DNA from 3 places in the Streptomyces sp. NPDC001848 genome. Region 2 is predicted to be linked to each of the others. Evidence: riboswitches for the same ligand, from Rfam matches in the RefSeq annotation. Region 2 holds a riboswitch; each other region holds the start of a gene.
The links. A riboswitch is a leader RNA that binds a small molecule or an ion and turns the genes downstream of it on or off. The one in region 2 is predicted to bind cyclic di-AMP.

Region 1: linked by a shared signal. The riboswitch ahead of ACFYZJ_RS33085 (transglycosylase family protein) and the one ahead of ACFYZJ_RS24830 (NlpC/P60 family protein) in region 2 are both predicted to bind cyclic di-AMP.
Region 3: linked by a shared signal. The riboswitch ahead of ACFYZJ_RS36915 (M23 family metallopeptidase) and the one ahead of ACFYZJ_RS24830 (NlpC/P60 family protein) in region 2 are both predicted to bind cyclic di-AMP.

Annotation. Positions count from the first base shown of each region.
Region 1 is NZ_JBIATP010000020.1:90,859-96,672, forward strand. It holds gene ACFYZJ_RS33065 (exopolyphosphatase) at 1-422, opposite strand, end outside; gene ACFYZJ_RS33070 (DUF501 domain-containing protein) at 419-955, opposite strand; gene ACFYZJ_RS33075 (septum formation initiator family protein) at 1,032-1,538, opposite strand; gene eno (phosphopyruvate hydratase) at 1,676-2,962, opposite strand; gene ACFYZJ_RS33085 (transglycosylase family protein) at 3,291-3,986, opposite strand; cyclic di-AMP (ydaO/yuaA leader) riboswitch at 3,991-4,157, opposite strand; gene ACFYZJ_RS33090 (transglycosylase family protein) at 4,356-5,363, opposite strand; gene ACFYZJ_RS33095 (cytochrome P450) at 5,547-5,814, opposite strand, start outside.
Region 2 is NZ_JBIATP010000012.1:110,324-116,137, forward strand. It holds gene ACFYZJ_RS24820 (M23 family metallopeptidase) at 1-475, shown strand, start outside; gene pcrA (DNA helicase PcrA) at 561-3,068, opposite strand; cyclic di-AMP (ydaO/yuaA leader) riboswitch at 3,320-3,491, shown strand; gene ACFYZJ_RS24830 (NlpC/P60 family protein) at 3,499-4,638, shown strand; gene ACFYZJ_RS24835 (tellurite resistance/C4-dicarboxylate transporter family protein) at 4,735-5,709, shown strand; gene ACFYZJ_RS24840 (hypothetical protein) at 5,687-5,814, opposite strand, start outside.
Region 3 is NZ_JBIATP010000027.1:78,116-83,929, forward strand. It holds gene ACFYZJ_RS36895 (MarR family winged helix-turn-helix transcriptional regulator) at 152-661, opposite strand; gene ACFYZJ_RS36900 (dihydrofolate reductase family protein) at 781-1,929, shown strand; tRNA gene ACFYZJ_RS36905 (tRNA-Met) at 2,058-2,131, shown strand; gene ACFYZJ_RS36910 (PP2C family protein-serine/threonine phosphatase) at 2,488-3,663, shown strand; cyclic di-AMP (ydaO/yuaA leader) riboswitch at 3,879-4,037, shown strand; gene ACFYZJ_RS36915 (M23 family metallopeptidase) at 4,049-5,053, shown strand; gene ACFYZJ_RS36920 (aldo/keto reductase) at 5,136-5,814, shown strand, end outside.

The DNA.
Region 1 (5,814 bases), on a different contig from region 2:
ATGTCCACCACCAGGAACGGCGTGGCCAGGTCCGTGCGGCCCATCAGCTCCCGGGTCGCCCCCGTGAAGGAGAACTCGGCCTCCTGGTCGCCGGAGATGACCTCCGGTTCGACACCCAGGATGTCCACCACCCCCCGCACGAACTCGTCCCGGTTCTCCGCGTCCCGGGAGGCGGACGTGGCGACGAAGCGGATCCGCTCGGCACCGTGTTTCTTGATGACCTCGGCGTACTCCCGGCAGGCGGCGAACGTGCGCTCCAGCGCCTCGGGCGCCAGGCGTCCGGTGCGGTCCACGCCCTGCCCCAGCCGGACGATGGTCATCCGCCGGTCCAGGTCGACCAGTTCGCCGGCATCCGGGTCCGCGTCCGCGACCAGGAGCCGGATGGAGTTCGTACCGCAGTCGATGGCGGCGACCCGTGTCACTTGGTGTCCTCCTCGGAAACCTCGACCTCCACACACGACCCCTTGCGCCACCACTCCGGCAGCATCGCGATCGCCTCGTCGCCGAGCGGGTTGACGCCCGGGCCGGCGGCCAGGGAGTGCGCCACGAGCACGTGCAGGCACTTCACCCGGTCCGGCATGCCACCCGCGCTGGGGAAGCCCTCCAGGACCTCGATGGCGTCGCGGCGAGCGATGTAGTCCTCGTGCGCGGCGCGGTAGGCGGCGGCCAGTTCCGGATCCGAGGCCAGGCGCTCGGTCATCTCCTTCATGACGCCGTCGGCCTCCAGCGTGCCGATCGCGGAGGCGGCCTTCGGGCACGTCAGGTAGTACGTCGTCGGGAACGGGGTGCCGTCGGGGAGCCGCGGTGCCGTCTCCACGACGTCCGGCTGCCCGCAGGGGCACCGGTGCGCGATCGCGCGCAGCCCGCGCGGGGGGCGCCCGAGCTGCTGCTTGACGGCCTCGACGTCCGCGTCCGTCGGCTCGGTGCGCGGGGTGGGCGGCGGAGGGGTTTCCATGGCTCTCTTTCAGGCTGTCTTTCTCATGGGTGCGTCATGGCGCGGGACGAGGACGTCGGGAGTGCGTATGGGTGCGTCAGGGCTGCGGAGCGGTCACCGGTCCGGCCGGACCGTCCGCCCTGTCCGCCCTGTCCACCCCGTCCCAGAGGCCGGCGTACCAGGGGCGTACGGCCGTCGTCCGGTCCGCGCGCGACTGCTTGACCGCGTCCGGGTCGATCATGATGTAGCCGGTCTCCCCCGGCATCACATAGTGCAGCCGCTGCCGGATCTGCTGCTTCGCGTAGGCGTCGTCCTGCCAGCGCGCCTTCAGGTCACGCAGCTGTTCGACGCGCTTGCGGGCCTGCTCCTGCTGCCGCTCCAGGTCGGCGATCTCGCCGCGCTGGGAGACGTACTGCCGCATCGGGTAGGCGAGCGCGACGACCAGTGAGCACAGGACGAGGGCGAGGAGGGCGGCCCGGCCGGTGAGCCGGGAGCGGCGGGCCTGGCGTCGAGTCTGGGAGCGGTAGACCCGGGCGGCCGTCTGCTCCCCGAGCAGCCTGAGCCTGGTCGCGGTGGAGAACCGGTCGCGGTCCTTCCCGGCCATGTCTCCCGCCTCCCCTTCACACGCGCGTACGTCCCCGCACACGGTACGGGACCGAGTACGGGGACGTACGTACGACCGGCCAAGCCTTGCTCAGGGCTTGTCCCAGCGCCTTGCTCCGGCCTGTGTCCGGTCTTGCCTCAGCCCTTGAAGCGCGGGAAGGCCGAGCGGCCGGCGTACACCGCGGCGTCGTCGAGGATCTCCTCGATGCGCAGCAGCTGGTTGTACTTCGCGACGCGCTCGGAGCGGGCCGGGGCGCCGGTCTTGATCTGGCCGCAGTTGGTGGCGACGGCCAGGTCGGCGATGGTGACGTCCTCGGTCTCGCCGGAGCGGTGGGACATCATGCACTTGAAGCCGTTGCGCTGGGCCAGCTCGACGGCGTCCAGGGTCTCGGTCAGCGAACCGATCTGGTTGACCTTGACCAGCAGGGCGTTGGCCGCGCCCTCCTCGATGCCGCGGGCCAGGCGCTCGGGGTTGGTGACGAACAGGTCGTCGCCGACCAGCTGGACCTTGTCGCCGAGCTTGTCGGTGATGACCTTCCAGCCGGCCCAGTCGTCCTCGAACAGCGGGTCCTCGATGGAGACGAGCGGGTAGGCCGCGACGAGCTCCTCGTAGTACTCCGTCATCTCGGCGGCGGAGCGCTCCTTGCCCTCGAAGAGGTACTTGCCGTCCTTGTAGAACTCGGAGGCGGCGACGTCGAGGGCGAGGGCGATCTGCTGGCCGGGGGCGTAACCGGCCTCCTTGATGGCCTCCAGGATGAGGTCGAGGGCCTCACGGTTGGAGCCGAGGTTCGGGGCGAAGCCGCCCTCGTCGCCGAGGCCGGTGGACAGGCCCTTGCTCTTCAGGACCTTCTTCAGCGTGTGGTAGACCTCGGTGCCCCAGCGCAGGGCCTCGGAGAAGGACTCCGCGCCGATCGGGGCGATCATGAACTCCTGGATGTCCACGTTGGAGTCGGCGTGCGAGCCGCCGTTCAGGATGTTCATCATCGGCACCGGCAGCAGGTGCGCGTTCGGGCCGCCCAGGTAGCGGAACAGGGGCAGGTCGCTGGCCTCGGAGGCGGCGTGGGCGACGGCGAGGGAGACGCCGAGGATGGCGTTGGCGCCGAGGGAGCCCTTGTTGTCGGTGGCGTCCAGGTCCATCATCGCCTGGTCGATCAGGCGCTGCTCGGTGGCGTCGTAGCCGACCAGCTCCGGGCCGATCTGCTCGATGACGGCGAGGACGGCCTTCTCGACACCCTTGCCCTGGTAGCGGTTGGGGTCACCGTCGCGGAGCTCGATGGCCTCGAAGGCGCCGGTGGAGGCGCCGGACGGGACGGCGGCACGACCCGTGCTGCCGTCGTCGAGGCCGACCTCGACCTCGACCGTGGGGTTGCCTCGGGAGTCCAGGATTTCCCGGGCTACGACGACGTCGATGGACGGCACGAGCATCTCCTTCTTGGATGTGACGCTGGAAGTGCGGGGCTGTCTGCCTTACGGCTGTGCCTTGCGACTAGAGCCTAACCGCCCCGGGCTGTCGGCCGGCCTACCGACCGTCCCGTGGACAGGGTGACGCTCCACATTGTTCCTCAACGGAACAAAGGATGCGTGAAAGGTGCGGTGAAATCCGCGCGGCCGGACAGCAAAAGCCCCGCTCCGGTGCGTACGGGGGAAAACGCGCCGGAGCGGGGGGCCGTGGGGACGGGGGACGGGCCCGCACGGACCCCCATGGTGGGGGTCACGCCTGGGAGGGGCCCGTGGCCCGGCTACCGCGTGGCTGTCACTTCAGGTGCAGCTGCTGGCCCGGGTAGATCAGGTTGGCGTCCTGGACGATGTCCTTGTTCAGCTCGAACAGCTTCTTCCAGCCGCCCCGGACGTGGTGGCTCGCAGCGATCGAGCTGAGGGTGTCGCCCTTGACCACCTTGTACTCGCCGTCGCCCTTCTTGACCTTCGTACCGGTCGGGGTGGTGACGGTCTTCTTCGGAGCCGGGCGCTGCGCGGAGCGGTTGGCCGCCTGCTGCTCGGTCGAGCGGGTGGTGGCGCTCTTCGGGCTGGTGCTCTTCGCGCCGCTCGACGAGCCGGTGGCCGCGGAGCCGTTGTACGCGGCGCCGGTCAGGCCCTTGCCGCACACCGGCCAGGCGCCCTTGCCCTGGCCCGCGAGGACCTTCTCGGCGATGGCTATCTGCTGGTCCTTGGTGGCCAGGTCGGCGCGGGAGGCGTAGGCGGTGCCGCCGTAGGCGGCCCAGGTGGAGTTCGTGAACTGCAGACCGCCGTAGAAGCCGTTGCCGGTGTTGATGTGCCAGTTGCCACCGGACTCGCACTGGGCGACGGCGTCCCACTGGGCGGCGGTGGCCGCGGAGGCGTTCCCGGCCGCGAGGAGCGGGCCGGCGATGGCAGCGCCGGCGACACCGGCGAGCGCGATGGCACGGGTGGCCTTGGACGGGCGGCGGTGCTTGCCGTTGCCGGAACACAGCATGGTTCGTTCCCCTCACCGACGCCTGCGAGGTGAGCTGTCGGGTTCGGGCCGGTTGAGTTGCCCGGCCGCGCCCCTTGCGGGACACGGCTTCACCCCGAGCCGCTTCCGGTCAACTCCCGGACGCGGCGCCTACCTTGGGTCCCCCGCTCCTGCCTACGGCGCTTGACGCGACGACTGTTCCCGTACGGCCGCTGGCAGGATTCGGCGTTGCGACCGCAGGGGCTCGCTGTGGCGAGCGATCACGACCGTAAGCAGTCGATCGCCGGAATTTCAAAGACGATCAGGGCTTATGAGACCCATATCTCACTTTCACCAAACAGGACATTCGGCGCGAAGTAGGTCGTGAACTTCCGCAACGGAAGGGGCAGTTCAGGATGAGCCGCCGACCGGGTCGGTGCTGAGCGCAAGGCTCTGACCGGGGAGGATGAGGTTCGGGTCGGCACCGACCGTCTTCTTGTTCGCCTCGTACAGCGCCGCCCATCCGCCGTTGAGGTCAAGGGAGTCGGCGATGGACGACAGATTGTCCCCGGGGCGGACGGTGTACGAGCCGTCGACGGCGTCACGCGCGCCGTCGGTGCCGCGTGAGGCATGGCGGCCGGACGCGTCTTCGGTACGACCGCCCGCGGCGCCCTCCTCGGCGCTGCCCCCGCGATGACGACCGGCACCTGAGCCCTCGGTCGAACTCGCCCCGGACGAGGCACCGTTCTGTGCCGAGTTGTCCGACTCGTCGTTCTTCGTGGTGGCCGCGGGCGCACTGCCGGACCCCTGCGCGCCCTGAGTGGTGTCGGCGGTCGACGACCCGGACGAGGACGGCGAAGGGGATGAAGAGGACGAAGAAGGCGACGGGGTGGTCGACGCAGAGGATCCGGACGAGTCGGACAGGCCCGAGTCGAGACCGGAGTCGAGGCCGGAGTCGAGACCCGAGTCGAGACCCGAGTCGGAGGACGATCCGCCGGACGACGAGTCCCCGGCGACACCCGTGTCGACGTCCGCGGAGCCGGAGTCCTTGCTCAGACCGTTCAGCAGGCCGCAGGTGCCCCAGACCCCGACACCCCGGGCCGCGAGGACCTTCTCGGCCACGGCGATCTGCTGTGAGCGGCTCGCCTGGTCGGGGGTCGGGGCATAGTCGAGACCGCCGTACTTGTCCCAGTCGTCCTGCGTCAACTGCAGCCCGCCGTAACGGCCGTTGCCGGTGTCCGCGCTCCATGAGCCGCCGCTGACGCACTCCGCGACCTGGTCCCAGGTGGTGCCGGTGGCCGCGCTCGCGCCGGTGGCGCCGAGCAGCGGGATCGCGATCGCTGATCCGGTCACCCCTGCCGCGACGAGGAGAGCCGGAGCCTGACGGGGGCGACGGTGACGACCGTTCCCGGAGAGCATGCGGTTGCCTTTCACACGACAGCATCGACCGACGCGGCAGCCGTGGCAGTACGAACCGCCGCGTTGCTGCGTGAACGTATCGGCAGGAGATCGCTTGTCACAAGTTAATGCAGCGTAGATCACGTGAAGATCACAGAGGTGAGGTTCTGTCACCTTCTTGCGATCGTCAGCGGGTTCACCGTGTCATGTCCGGACATCGGCCGGAGGTTCGTGACCTTTCTCCGCAACCGGTGTGAACGTCACGGGCAGCGTGCGCAGGCCCCGCATGATGAGTCCGCCGCGCCGGCGCACATCGGACGGGTCGACCGCGAGCCGCAGGTCCGGCAGGCGGGTCAGGAGCGTGGCGAGCGCCGTCTGTCCCTCCAGGCGGGCCAGGGGCGCGCCCAGGCAGTAGTGGATGCCGTGCCCGTACCCGAGGTGCTGGTTGTCGCGGCGGGCGAGGTCGAGGACG
Region 2 (5,814 bases):
TATCGACCTCAAGGCCCAGCAAGTGGCCGAGCAGAAGAAGGCGGCGGCCGAGGCGGCGCTCAAGGAGCGGCTGCGCCCCAAGTTCGCGCTGCCGGTCCTGCAGAAAGGCCTCAGCGCCTACTTCGGCCAGGCGGGCGTCAACTGGATGTCCGTGCACACCGGCATCGACTTCCCGGTGTCGTACGGGACGACGGTGATGGCCGCGACCGACGGCACCGTGCAGACCAAGTGGAACAGCGCGTACGGCAACATGCTGATCGTGACGGCCAAGGACGGCACGCAGACCTGGTACTGCCACCTCTCCAGCTACCGGGTCCCCTCCGGCGCGACGGTGAAGGCCGGTCAGCCGATCGCGTACTCCGGCAACTCGGGCAACTCCACCGGACCGCACCTCCACTTCGAGGTGCGACCCAGCGGCGGCGCCGCGATAGACCCGCTGCCGTGGCTGCGGAGCCACGGGCTCGACCCGACCTGACCGACCGGCTCCTCGGCCGACCGGCTGCCTGACCGACCGGCTCCGCGGCGAGCCCCCGCCGTCCAGCGAGGGCCCGGACGCGCGGCTACAACTTCTCCACCGGCGCGTACCGCAGCAGCAGTCGCTTCGGCTTCTCGTCCCCGAAGTCGATCGTCGCCTCCGCGTTCGACCCCGTGCCCTTCACAGCCACGACCGTCCCCAGCCCGAACTGGTCATGGGTGACACGGTCGCCCACCGCCACCGAGACCACCGGCCGCTCCGTCGCACCGCCCCGGCGCGTGGCGAACCCGCTCGCGCCCGCCGCCGACGAGCGGGAGCGGGAGGACGACAACGAGGCCGCCACCCCCGAAAGCGGTCCGGACGACCCCGCTGCGGAGACACCGCCCTTCCGCTTCCACTCCACGTGCTGCTCCGGGATCTCCTCCAGGAACCGCGAGGGCGGGTTGTACGACGGCTGGCCCCAGGCGCTGCGCATCGCCGACCGCGTCAGGTACAGCCGCTCCCGCGCACGGGTGATGCCGACGTACGCCAGGCGCCGCTCCTCCTCCAGTTCCTTCGTCTGACCGAGCGCACGCATGTGCGGGAAGACGCCGTCCTCCATGCCCGTCAGGAACACCACCGGGAACTCGAGGCCCTTCGCGGTGTGCAGGGTCATCAGCGTGATGACGCCGTCGCCCCCTTCGTCGTCGGGGATCTGGTCGGAGTCGGCGACGAGTGCGACCTGCTCCAGGAAGTCGGCCAGGGTGCCAGGGGCGGCGGTCCCTGCGGTCTCCGCACCCTCGCCGCGCTCCTGTTCGAACTCCAGGGCCACAGCGGCGAGTTCCTGAAGGTTCTCGATCCGGGTCTCGTCCTGGGGGTCGGTCGAGGACTGCAACTCGGCCAGGTAGCCGGTGCGTTCGAGGACGGCCTCGAGGACCGTGGCCGGTCCGGCGCCCGACTCCACGATCGTGCGCAGCTCCTCCATGAGCACGTTGAACCGTTTGACCGCGTTGGTGGAGCGGGCCGCCATGCCGTACGCCTCGTCCACGCGGCGCAGCGCCTGCGCGAAGCTGATCTTCTCGCGCTGGGCGAGGGCGTCGATCATCGCCTCGGCGCGCTCGCCGATGCCCCGCTTGGGCACGTTCAGGATGCGCCGCAGCGGCACGGAGTCCTCCGGGTTCGCCAGCACCCGCAGGTAGGCGAGGACGTCCCGGACCTCCTTGCGCTCGTAGAAGCGGACGCCGCCGACGACCTTGTAGGGCAGGCCGACGCGGATGAAGACCTCTTCGAAGACACGGGACTGGGCGTTGGTGCGGTAGAAGACGGCGACGTCGCCCGCCTTCGCCTCGCCCGCGTCCGTGAGCCGGTCTATCTCGTCGGCGACGAACTGCGCCTCGTCGTGCTCGGTGTCGGCGACATAGCCGGTGATCCGGGCGCCGGCGCCCGCATTGGTCCACAGGTTCTTGGGGCGGCGGGACTCGTTGCGTTCGATGACCGCGTTGGCTGCGCTCAGGATGGTCTGCGTGGAGCGGTAGTTCTGCTCCAGCAGGATCGTCGTGGCGTCCGGGTAGTCCTCCTCGAACTGGAGGATGTTGCGGATGGTCGCGCCGCGGAAGGCGTAGATCGACTGGTCGGCGTCGCCGACGACGCACAGTTCGGCGGGCGGGACGTCGTGCTCGCCGGGCGGGACGTCCGCCGGGTGCTCAGAGGTGCCGACGAGCTCGCGCACCAGGGCGTACTGGGCGTGGTTGGTGTCCTGGTACTCGTCGACGAGCACATGGCGGAAGCGGCGGCGGTAGTGCTCGGCGACGTCCGGGAAGGCGCGCAGCAGGTTGACCGTCGTCATGATCAGGTCGTCGAAGTCGAGCGCGTTCGCCTCGCGAAGGCGGGACTGGTAGAGCGCGTACGCCTGGGCGAGGGTCTTCTCGAAGCCGTCGGACGCCTGGGCGGCGAAGTCCTCCTCGTCGATCAGCTCGTTCTTCAGGTTGGAGATCTTGGCGCTGAAGGACTTGGGCGGGAAGCGCTTGGGGTCCAGGTCCAGGTCGCGGCAGACGAGGGCCATCAGGCGCTTGCTGTCGGCGGCGTCGTAGATGGAGAAGGAGGAGGTGAAGCCGAGCTTCTTGCTCTCCCGGCGCAGGATGCGGACGCAGGCGCTGTGGAACGTCATCACCCACATCGCGTTCGCGCGCGGGCCGACGAGCTGCTCGACGCGCTCCTTCATCTCGCCCGCGGCCTTGTTGGTGAAGGTGATCGCGAGGATCTGCCCGGGGTGGATGCCCCGCTCGGCCAGCAGGTACGCGATGCGGTGGGTGAGCACACGGGTCTTGCCGGAGCCGGCGCCGGCCACGATGAGCAGCGGGGAGCCGGCGTGCACGACGGCCGCGCGCTGGTTCTCGTTCAACCCCTCCAGCAGCGCCTCCATGTCGACGGCAGGGCGGTGCGCGCCGTTGCGGTAATAGGCGTCCCTGTCCGGTGGCAGGTCGAACTTCCCGCCGAACAGATCGTCCGGAACCGGCTCCGGAGCGTGATCGTCATCGGGCGGCGGGGGCTCCTCCTCATGGGCCGGAGTGGCCTTGAGGTCCGCCAGGAAGCTGTCGTCAAAGAGGCTGCTCATCGCTCTCCGAGTCTAGGCCGCCCCACCGACAACCCGCCGCCGCCCTGGAAACTCCCCTCGAAAGGCGACCGCCCGAGCCACCGCGACCTACCGGAATCAACCGTTCACCCTGCGCTCCCAGAGAGCGCCGCCACGAGGAAGGTCACGAAAACGCATCGGGCATATCACGCATCAACCTTCACAGCAGCCACAGCAGTTGGCTACCGTGCCGGTCAGGCCGCACGACCCCCACCGGCGAAGGTCGCCGGGCCGCGCGGCCTCCGCCGAGTCCGGTGCCCCGTGGCCACCGGAGCCGGGGCCCCCCGACCTGGGGTGAATCGGCCAACCGCCCTGCGGGGCACGGCCGTAGGGCACACCTTCCGCAACCCCCCCACCGAGCCCGAACCCGACAGCTAACCCGGTAGGCGGACTACGGAAGGAGACGCCCTTCATGGCGCCGCACCGCAAGGCGCGCCCCTCGGGCACGCGCTTCGCCGGCATACGCACCCCCGTCCTCGCGACGGCGGCCCTCACCTCCGTGGCGCTGCTCCCGCAGAGCGCCGACGCCGCGCCCTCCGCCGACGGCAGGCCGAGCGTCGAGGACGTCGAGAAGAAGGTCGACGAGCTCTACCGCCGCGCCGAATCGGCCTCCGAACGGTACAACGGGGCCAAGGAGAAGGCGGACCGGCAGCGGGGACGCGTCGCCGCGCTCCTCGACGACGTCGCAAGACGCGCCCAGAAGCTGGGCGAGACACGGGACCGGCTGGGTTCCTTCGCCGCGGCCCAGTACCGCGCCGGGGAGGCGGCCCCCGACACGGCCACCTTCCTCCTGGCCGACACGCCGCAGGACTACTTCGACCAGACCCAGCTGATGAGCCGGCTCACCAGCCGTCAGAAGGAAGCGGTCGACGAGTACGCCACCGCGCAGGCCGCGACGATGAGGAAGCGGCAGGAGGCCACCGAGAACCTGCGGTCGCTCACCGACTCGCAGCAGACGCTGCGTTCGGCCAAGGCGGACGTCCAGAAGAAGCTCGCCACCGCGCGTGCCCTGCTGTCGGAGCTGACCGCGCAGGAGAAGGCACGGCTCGCTGCGCTGGAGAAGGAGAAGCAGGAGGTGGCGCGGCGGCAGGCCGAGGAGCTGGCACGCCAGCAGGCGGCACAGCGCCAGTCGTCGTCCACCACCACGCCCGGCTCGCCGGGCTCCGCCACGGACTCCACGGACTCCGCGTACGCGACGAAGGCCGCCGAGGCGCTGGCGTTCGCCCGTGCGCAGGTCGGCAAGCCGTACGTGTGGGGCGCCACCGGGCCCGGCTCGTACGACTGCTCGGGCCTGACCCAGGCCGCGTGGAGGGCCGCCGGGGTGTCACTGCCGCGCACCACCTACGACCAGGTGAACGTGGGCACGACGGTCCCGCTCACCGACGCGCGACCCGGTGATCTGATCTTCTTCTACGACGACATCAGCCATGTCGGCCTCTACATCGGCAACGGCATGATGATCCACGCGCCGAAGCCGGGGGCGTACGTCCGCGAGGAGTCGATCTACTCCGGGGGCACGTCGATCATCCGCAGTGCGGTGCGACCGGCATGACCAACGCCTGCCGGGCACGCGCGCGTGGGGTTGTTTTCCGCCTTCGACGCGCGTGCCCCCGTACGAGCGCCTGTCCGCGTACCTAGCATCGGGCGCATGTCAGGGACCTCCGCGCTGCGCGCCTGGTGGGCGCCGCGTCCGCCCGCCACCGGGGCCGCCGTGATGGCGACCGGCGTCCTGTCGGTCGGGCTGCACCTGACCGGCGCCCAGGTTCTCTCCCGCATCGCCCTGATCCTGGCGGGCGCCGCCTGGCTGGCGCTCGCCGCCGACATCGCCCTGCAACTGCTGTGGGACCGGGCGCAGTGGCGGGCCCGGGCGGGTTCACCGACGGCGCTCACCGTGGTGCCGGCGACCACCGTGCTGGGCTCGGGAGTGTCCGCTCTGGACGGGCAAGCGCTCGCCGAGGCGCTGCTCGCACTGGCCGTGGTGCTCTGGGCCTGCCTGGTCCCGTTGACCGTGCCGAACTGGGAGCGCCGGATGCCCGGTGCGGTGTTCCTCGGGTGCGTGGCGGCGGAGGGCATCGCGGTGCTGGGAGCGCTGCTCGCGGCGGCCGTGGGGGTGGCGTGGCTCGCCCACGCGGCGCTGGTGTTCTTCTGGCTCGGGCTGGTGTTCTACCTGATCGGGCTGGGCTGCTTCGACTTTCGGCAGGTGGTGAACGGGCCGGGCGACCACTGGATCATGGCCGGAGGGCTCGCCATCTCGGCGCTGGCCGGTTCGCAGCTCATGAGCGCCGCACACAAAGGGCTCTACCTGTGGAACAACGACGACAGCGGTGTCCTGCGCGGCGTCACCGTCGCCCTCCTCGTCCTCGCCCTGGCCTGCTACGCCGCCCTGGCGGTGGGCGAGGTGCTGCGGCCTCGGCTCCACTACGACGTCCGGCGCTGGTCGACCGCGTTCCCGATGGGGATGACGGCGCTGGCGGCGCTGTCCGTCGCCTCCTCGGTCGGCGTGCCGTGGCTGCGCGGCCTCGGCCGGGTACTGCTGTGGATCGCGGTGGCCGCCTGGTTCCTGGTCCTCGCCGGAGCCGTCGACTCCGCCGTGGACGGCGTCAGGTCCAGAGCACGGCGATGAAGATGTTCGCCAGCGTCGCGGCGCCGACGAGGCCGAAGAGGGGCTTCTCGACGGTCTCCTCGTCCCGCTTCACATAGACCAGGCCGAGGATGACGATCAGCAGGG
Region 3 (5,814 bases), on a different contig from region 2:
GTGTGCGTCGCGCATGGCTCTCGTCTTTCTCCTGGCCGACGATGGCGGGTGCGGAGGATGCGCCTCATGCTTCAGATTTGAAGCACACCTCGGCCGAGACTCTAGCCCTGCTTTAATTTTCAAGCAACTGTTTTTCTCGTGTCGCCTTCCGTTACGCCGTGGACGAACGCCGGCGCCACGGCAGCTCCCCGCACGCCGACCGCTCCTCGCCCTCCTGGAGCGCCTCCGAGATCCTGGAGCAGATCTCCTCCAACTGGGCCACCTGCTCCTTGGTGAGGTGGTCGAAGACGGCCGAGCGGACCGTCTCGACATGACCCGGCGCCGTACGCTCCAGAAGTGCCCGCCCGGCCTCCGTCAGGATCGCCACGCTGCCGCGCTTGTCGGTCGGGCACCCCTCCCGGCGGACCGCGCCGTCCTTCTCCAACCGAGTGACCGCGTACGTCAGCCGGCTGCGCGTGATCTTCAGCGACTCGGCGAGATCGGTCATGCGCATACGGTGGTCGGGCGCCTCGGAGAGGTTGGCCAGAACCGAGTAGTACAGGTGCGGCATACCGGCCTCCTGCTGGAGTTGCCGGTCGATGGCGTCCTCCAGGAGCCACGACGCGGACAGGTACGAGCGCCAGGCACGCAGTTCCTCGGGGGTCAGCCAGCGGGTCGTCATACTGGCAGTGTAGTTATTGTTTAAAAGTTGAACCAAGAAGCGTCGTCCCGCGCTTCGTCCACCGGACCGCCGCGTCCCTGCCTCGTCCACCGGATCATCCCGACCCCAGGAGCGCCGCCATGGCCCACCCCTACGTCCTGTTGTCCGCCGCCGTCTCCCTCGACGGCTTCCTGGACGACACCGGACCCGAGCGGCTGCTGCTGTCCGGCCCGGAGGACTTCGACCGGGTCGACGAGGTGCGGGCGGGCAGCGACGCCATCCTCATCGGCGCGGGCACGCTGCGCGCCGACAACCCCCGGTTGCTGGTCTACTCGGCCGAGCGGCGTGCGGCCCGGCTCGCCGCCGGGCTGCCGGAGTACCCGCTGAAGGTCACGGTCAGCGCGTCCGGGGACCTCGATCCCGAGGCCCTCTTCTGGCACACGGGCGGTGCGAAGACCGTCTACACGACGGACAAGGGCGCCCGGCGGCTGCGGGGTCTGCTGCCGGCGGACGTGGAGGTGGTCGCGCTCGGGCCGGACGTGGACTGGCGGGCCGTGCTCGACCACCTCGGGGACGTGAAGGGCGTACGGCGGCTGATGGTCGAGGGCGGCGGGAGCGTGCACACGCGCCTGCTCCAGCAGGGGCTCGCGGACGAGGTGCAGCTCGTGGTGGCGCCGCTGTTCGTGGGGGAGCCGGACGCCCCGCGGATGTTCGGGCACGGCGTGTACCCGCCGGGGCGGATGCGGCTGGTGGAGACGCGCGCGGTCGGGGACGTGGTGCTGATGCGGTACGTGCCCACCGCGCCCGGCACCGGCGCGCTCGCCTCGGCCGCGGACCGGCGGTGGCTGGAGGTGGCCTGCGAGCTGGCGGACCGGTGCCCGCCGTCACAGACCGCCTTCAGCGTCGGCGCGGTGGTCGTCGCGGCCGACGGCACCGAACTGGCGCGGGGCCACTCCCGGGAGGGCGGCGACCCTGTGGCGCACGCGGAGGAGGCGGCGCTGGCGAAGCTGGACCCGGCTGATCCGCGGCTGGCCTCCGCCACGGTGTACAGCAGCCTGGAACCGTGTGCCCGCCGCGCGTCCCGGCCCGCGCCCTGTGCCCGGCTGATCATCGAGGCGGGGGTACGACGGGTGGTGACGGCCTGGCGGGAACCGGACACCTTCGTCGAGTCCGCGGACGGGAACGCGGTGCTGGCAGCCGCGGGCGTGGACGTGGTGCTGCTGCCGGAGTACGAGGAGCGCGCCAAGGCCCCGAACGCCCATCTGCTGCCCCCGGCCGCCGGTGCCTGACGGCCTCGAAGGGGGCCGTACGCGGGGTCGTGCGGCTCCGCGCCGGGCTGGAAATCGCTGGTGGAACGCCGGCGGGGTAAAACCTGTGCGCAGGCTGTCGCGCGCATGGCGTACACTGGAATCACCGACGCGGGGTGGAGCAGCTCGGTAGCTCGCTGGGCTCATAACCCAGAGGTCGCAGGTTCAAATCCTGTCCCCGCTACTGAAGGCTGAGGGCCGGAGTCCGAAAGGGCTCCGGCCCTCGGTGTTTCCCCGGCTCTCCGTCAGCCCCGGGGCTACTCCGCCCGGCCCACAGCGGTCGCCCCCCGCCGCCCTTCCGGGAAGCCTGGACGGGTGGTGCAGCAAGCAGGCGAGCGGTGGTCATGGGAGCAGGACGATCCGGCCGAGCGGCGCGGGCCCGACGGGCCGTGTGAGCAGCGGGCCGGGGAGCCGAGCCGGCTCGTCGGAGAGCGCGGAGAGCGCGGAGACCGCGGAGACCGCGGAGACCGCGGAGACCGCGGAGACCCCGGAGACCCCGGAGACCCCGGAGTGCCCGGCGCCCCGGTCCCCGATCCCGGCGTGCGGGACCTTCCGGCGCCGCCGTGCGCAGGGGCCGAGGCGGAGGCCGGAGCGGAGGCTGGACCGGAGGCCGAGGAGCGGGGGATCTCGTACGCGCGGGCCTTCCTGCGGGCCCTGCCCTGGCTGCTCATCGCCGGTGGGGTCTGCTTCGACCTCTTCGCCCCGTCCCAGTACACGGCCGGCCCCCTCTTCACCGCCGCGCCCCTGGTCGCCGCGCCCCTGTTCTCGTTGCGCGGCACCGTCCTCACCAGCCTGACCGCCGTCCTGGTGGTCCTCGGGGTCCACCTCTGGCTCGGTGTGATCGGACAGGCGGGCGAGGTCACCGAGGTGGCCACGGTCGTCACCGTCTCCGCCCTCGCCGTCCTCATCAACGTCCTCGTCCGCCGCAACATCGCCCGCCTCGCCTCCGCCCGCCAGATCGCCGAGGCCGCGCAGCGCGCCGTGCTGCCCGAGCCCGCCGCCCGGATCGGTGGGCTGGAGATCGCGGCTCGTTACGAGGCCGCCCAGGCGGACGCGTTCATCGGCGGCGACCTGTACACCGTCCAGGACTCCCCGCACGGGGTGCGGCTCGTCGTCGGCGACGTACGCGGCAAGGGCATGGGGGCCGTGACCGCCGTGGCCGTGGTGATCGGCGCCTTCAGGGAGGCCGCCGAACAGGAGGCGTCGCTAGAGGCCGTCGCCCAGCGCCTGGAGCGGGCGCTGTCGCGCGAACGCGGCGGGCGCGAGGGGCCCGAGGAGTTCGAGGGGTTCACCACCGCGGTGCTCGCCGAGATCCCGCACGGCTGCGGCGTCGTCCGCGTCGTCAACCGCGGCCACCCCGCCCCGCTGCTCCTGCTCCCGGACGGCTCCCTGCGAGAGCTCGGGGCCCGCGACCCCGCGCCGCCGCTCGGCCTGGGCGACCTCGGCCTCTGGCCCGCGCGGGCGGAGGAGTGGGACTTCCCGCCCGGCGCGACGCTGCTCTTCTACACCGACGGGGTCTCGGAGGCGCGGGACGCGTTCGGCCGGTTCTACGACCCCGCCGTCCGCCTCGCCGGACGGGTCTTCCCCGGACCCGGCGCCCTGTTGAGCACCGTCACGCAGGAAGTCGCCCGGCACACCGGCGGCCGCGGCACGGACGACATGGCTCTGCTGGCCGTGCGTCGGCCCGGACGCGCTGGGCGCGGGCACGAACAGTGAGCGAGTGATGCCTCAGCGCATAACGACTGACATACTGTCAATACCTGTGAGGCTCATGAGGCGCGGGCGACTCGCCCTTTTTCCCCTGTTCGGGTCGCAAAAGTCCTGGCCAGCGGCGTGAACGGATCTGTCCGAACCGCTTGGAATCCAGGCCCCGCGTCTATTAACGTTCGATAACGCAGCGCGGTCGTCCCAGCCGTCACCAGAGGCGGCTCCGTGCGCGCCTGCCGAATCCCGCGAGGGAGCCGGGGAACCACCACCTTGGGGTGAATCGAGCGGATACCGCCGTGGTCGCACGGCCGGTTATACGCGCGTAGGAGACCTTCCTGCTCCGAACCCGTCAGCTAACCCGGTAGGCGAGACGGAAGGAAAGGAGTGCGCCCACGTGGCGTTCAACCGGCCTGCCCAGAGCACCTCGTTCGCCCCTGACGGCACTCGGACGCTCGACATCGCGCCCGGCACCGACGAGGGCCCCTGGGAGGAGTGGAACCCCACCGAGGACTCCGTCCGTCCCGTCCGCGGCCGGCACCGCGTCGCCAAGCAGCGCGGGGGCGGGCTCGCCCGCAGCTCCACCGTCCTCGGCGTCGGTGTGATGGCCGCCGTCGGCGCGGGCGGCCTGGCCACCGCGCAGTCCGGCAAGCCGCCGGTGTCCATATCCCTGCCGGACCTCTCCTCCGTCACGGACTCCGCCAAGGCCCTCATCGGTGACGACTCCGGCGCCCCCAAGAGCTCGGCCACGCCCCTGAGCAGCGTGGGCCGGACCGACGCCACCGGCTCGAAGGACGCGGGCGAGGCGCTGCGCGCCCGGATCATGCAGCAGGCCGAGTCCCAGCAGCAGCGGATCGCGCGGGCGGCGGCACAGGCCGCCGAGGACGCCGCCGTGAAGAAGGCCGCCGCCGCGGCGGCCAAGGCGCAGGACGACGCGCAGGCCAAGGCCGCAGCCGAGAAGAAGAAGGCCGAGGAGGCCGCGCGGCTCGCCGAACTCGCGAAGCAGTTCACGCTGCCGACCTCCTCCTACACCCTGACCTCCCGCTTCGGTGACGCCGGTGCCATGTGGTCCTCCGGCTACCACACCGGTCTCGACTTCGCCGCGCCCACCGGCACGCTCATCAAGGCCGTCCACAGCGGCACGATCACGGAGGCCGGCTGGGCCGGTTCGTACGGCTACCGCACGATCCTCACCCTCGACGACGGCACCGAGCTGTGGTTCTGCCACCAGTCGTCGATCAGCGTCACGGTCGGGCAGAAGGTCGGTACGGGCGACGTCATCGGCCGCGTGGGCGCGACCGGCAACGTCACCGGGCCGCACCTGCACCTGGAGGTGCACCCGAACGGCGGCGCCGCGATCGACCCGATGGCCTGGCTGCAGAGCAAGGGCCTCAACCCCTGACCCCCGCGGAAGCACGCCCGTTCACAAGATCTTTGCCGGCCTCCCGGAAGACTCCGGTCCGGCCGGGGCGTTGATGCAGAGCATGACTTCTCTTCGCAAGCTGGGTTCGTCCGATCTCGAGGTCTTCCCGCTGTCGCTCGGCGGCAACGTCTTCGGCTGGACCGCCGACGAGGCGCAGTCCGTCGCCGTCCTCGACGCCTACACGGAGGCCGGCGGCAACTTCGTCGACACCGCCGACGCGTACTCGGCCTGGGTGCCGGGCAACAAGGGCGGCGAGTCCGAGACCATCATCGGCAAGTGGATGAGGGCACGCGGCAACCGCTCCGACGTGGTCATCGCGACCAAGGTCAGCCAGCACCCCGACTACCAGGGCCTGACCGCTGCCAACATCAAGGCCGCGGCCGACGCGTCCCTGCGCCGTCTGGACACCGACTACATCGACCTCTACTACACCCACTACGACAAGCCCGAGGTGCCGGTCGAGGAGATCATCGGCGCGCTCGACGAGCTGGTGAAGGCGGGCAAGGTGCGCGCCATCGCCGCCTCCAACATCTCCGCCGAGCGCCTCCAGGAGTCCCTGGACTTCTCCGACCGGGAGAACCTGGCACGGTATGTGGCGCTGCAGCCGCACTACAACCTGGTCTCGCGGGACACCTACGAGGGTGCGCTGCGGGACGTCGCCTCCCGGGCGGGGCTCGCGGCCGTGCCGTACTACGCGCTCGCGTCGGGCTTCCTGACCGGCAAGTACCGGCCGGGTACGA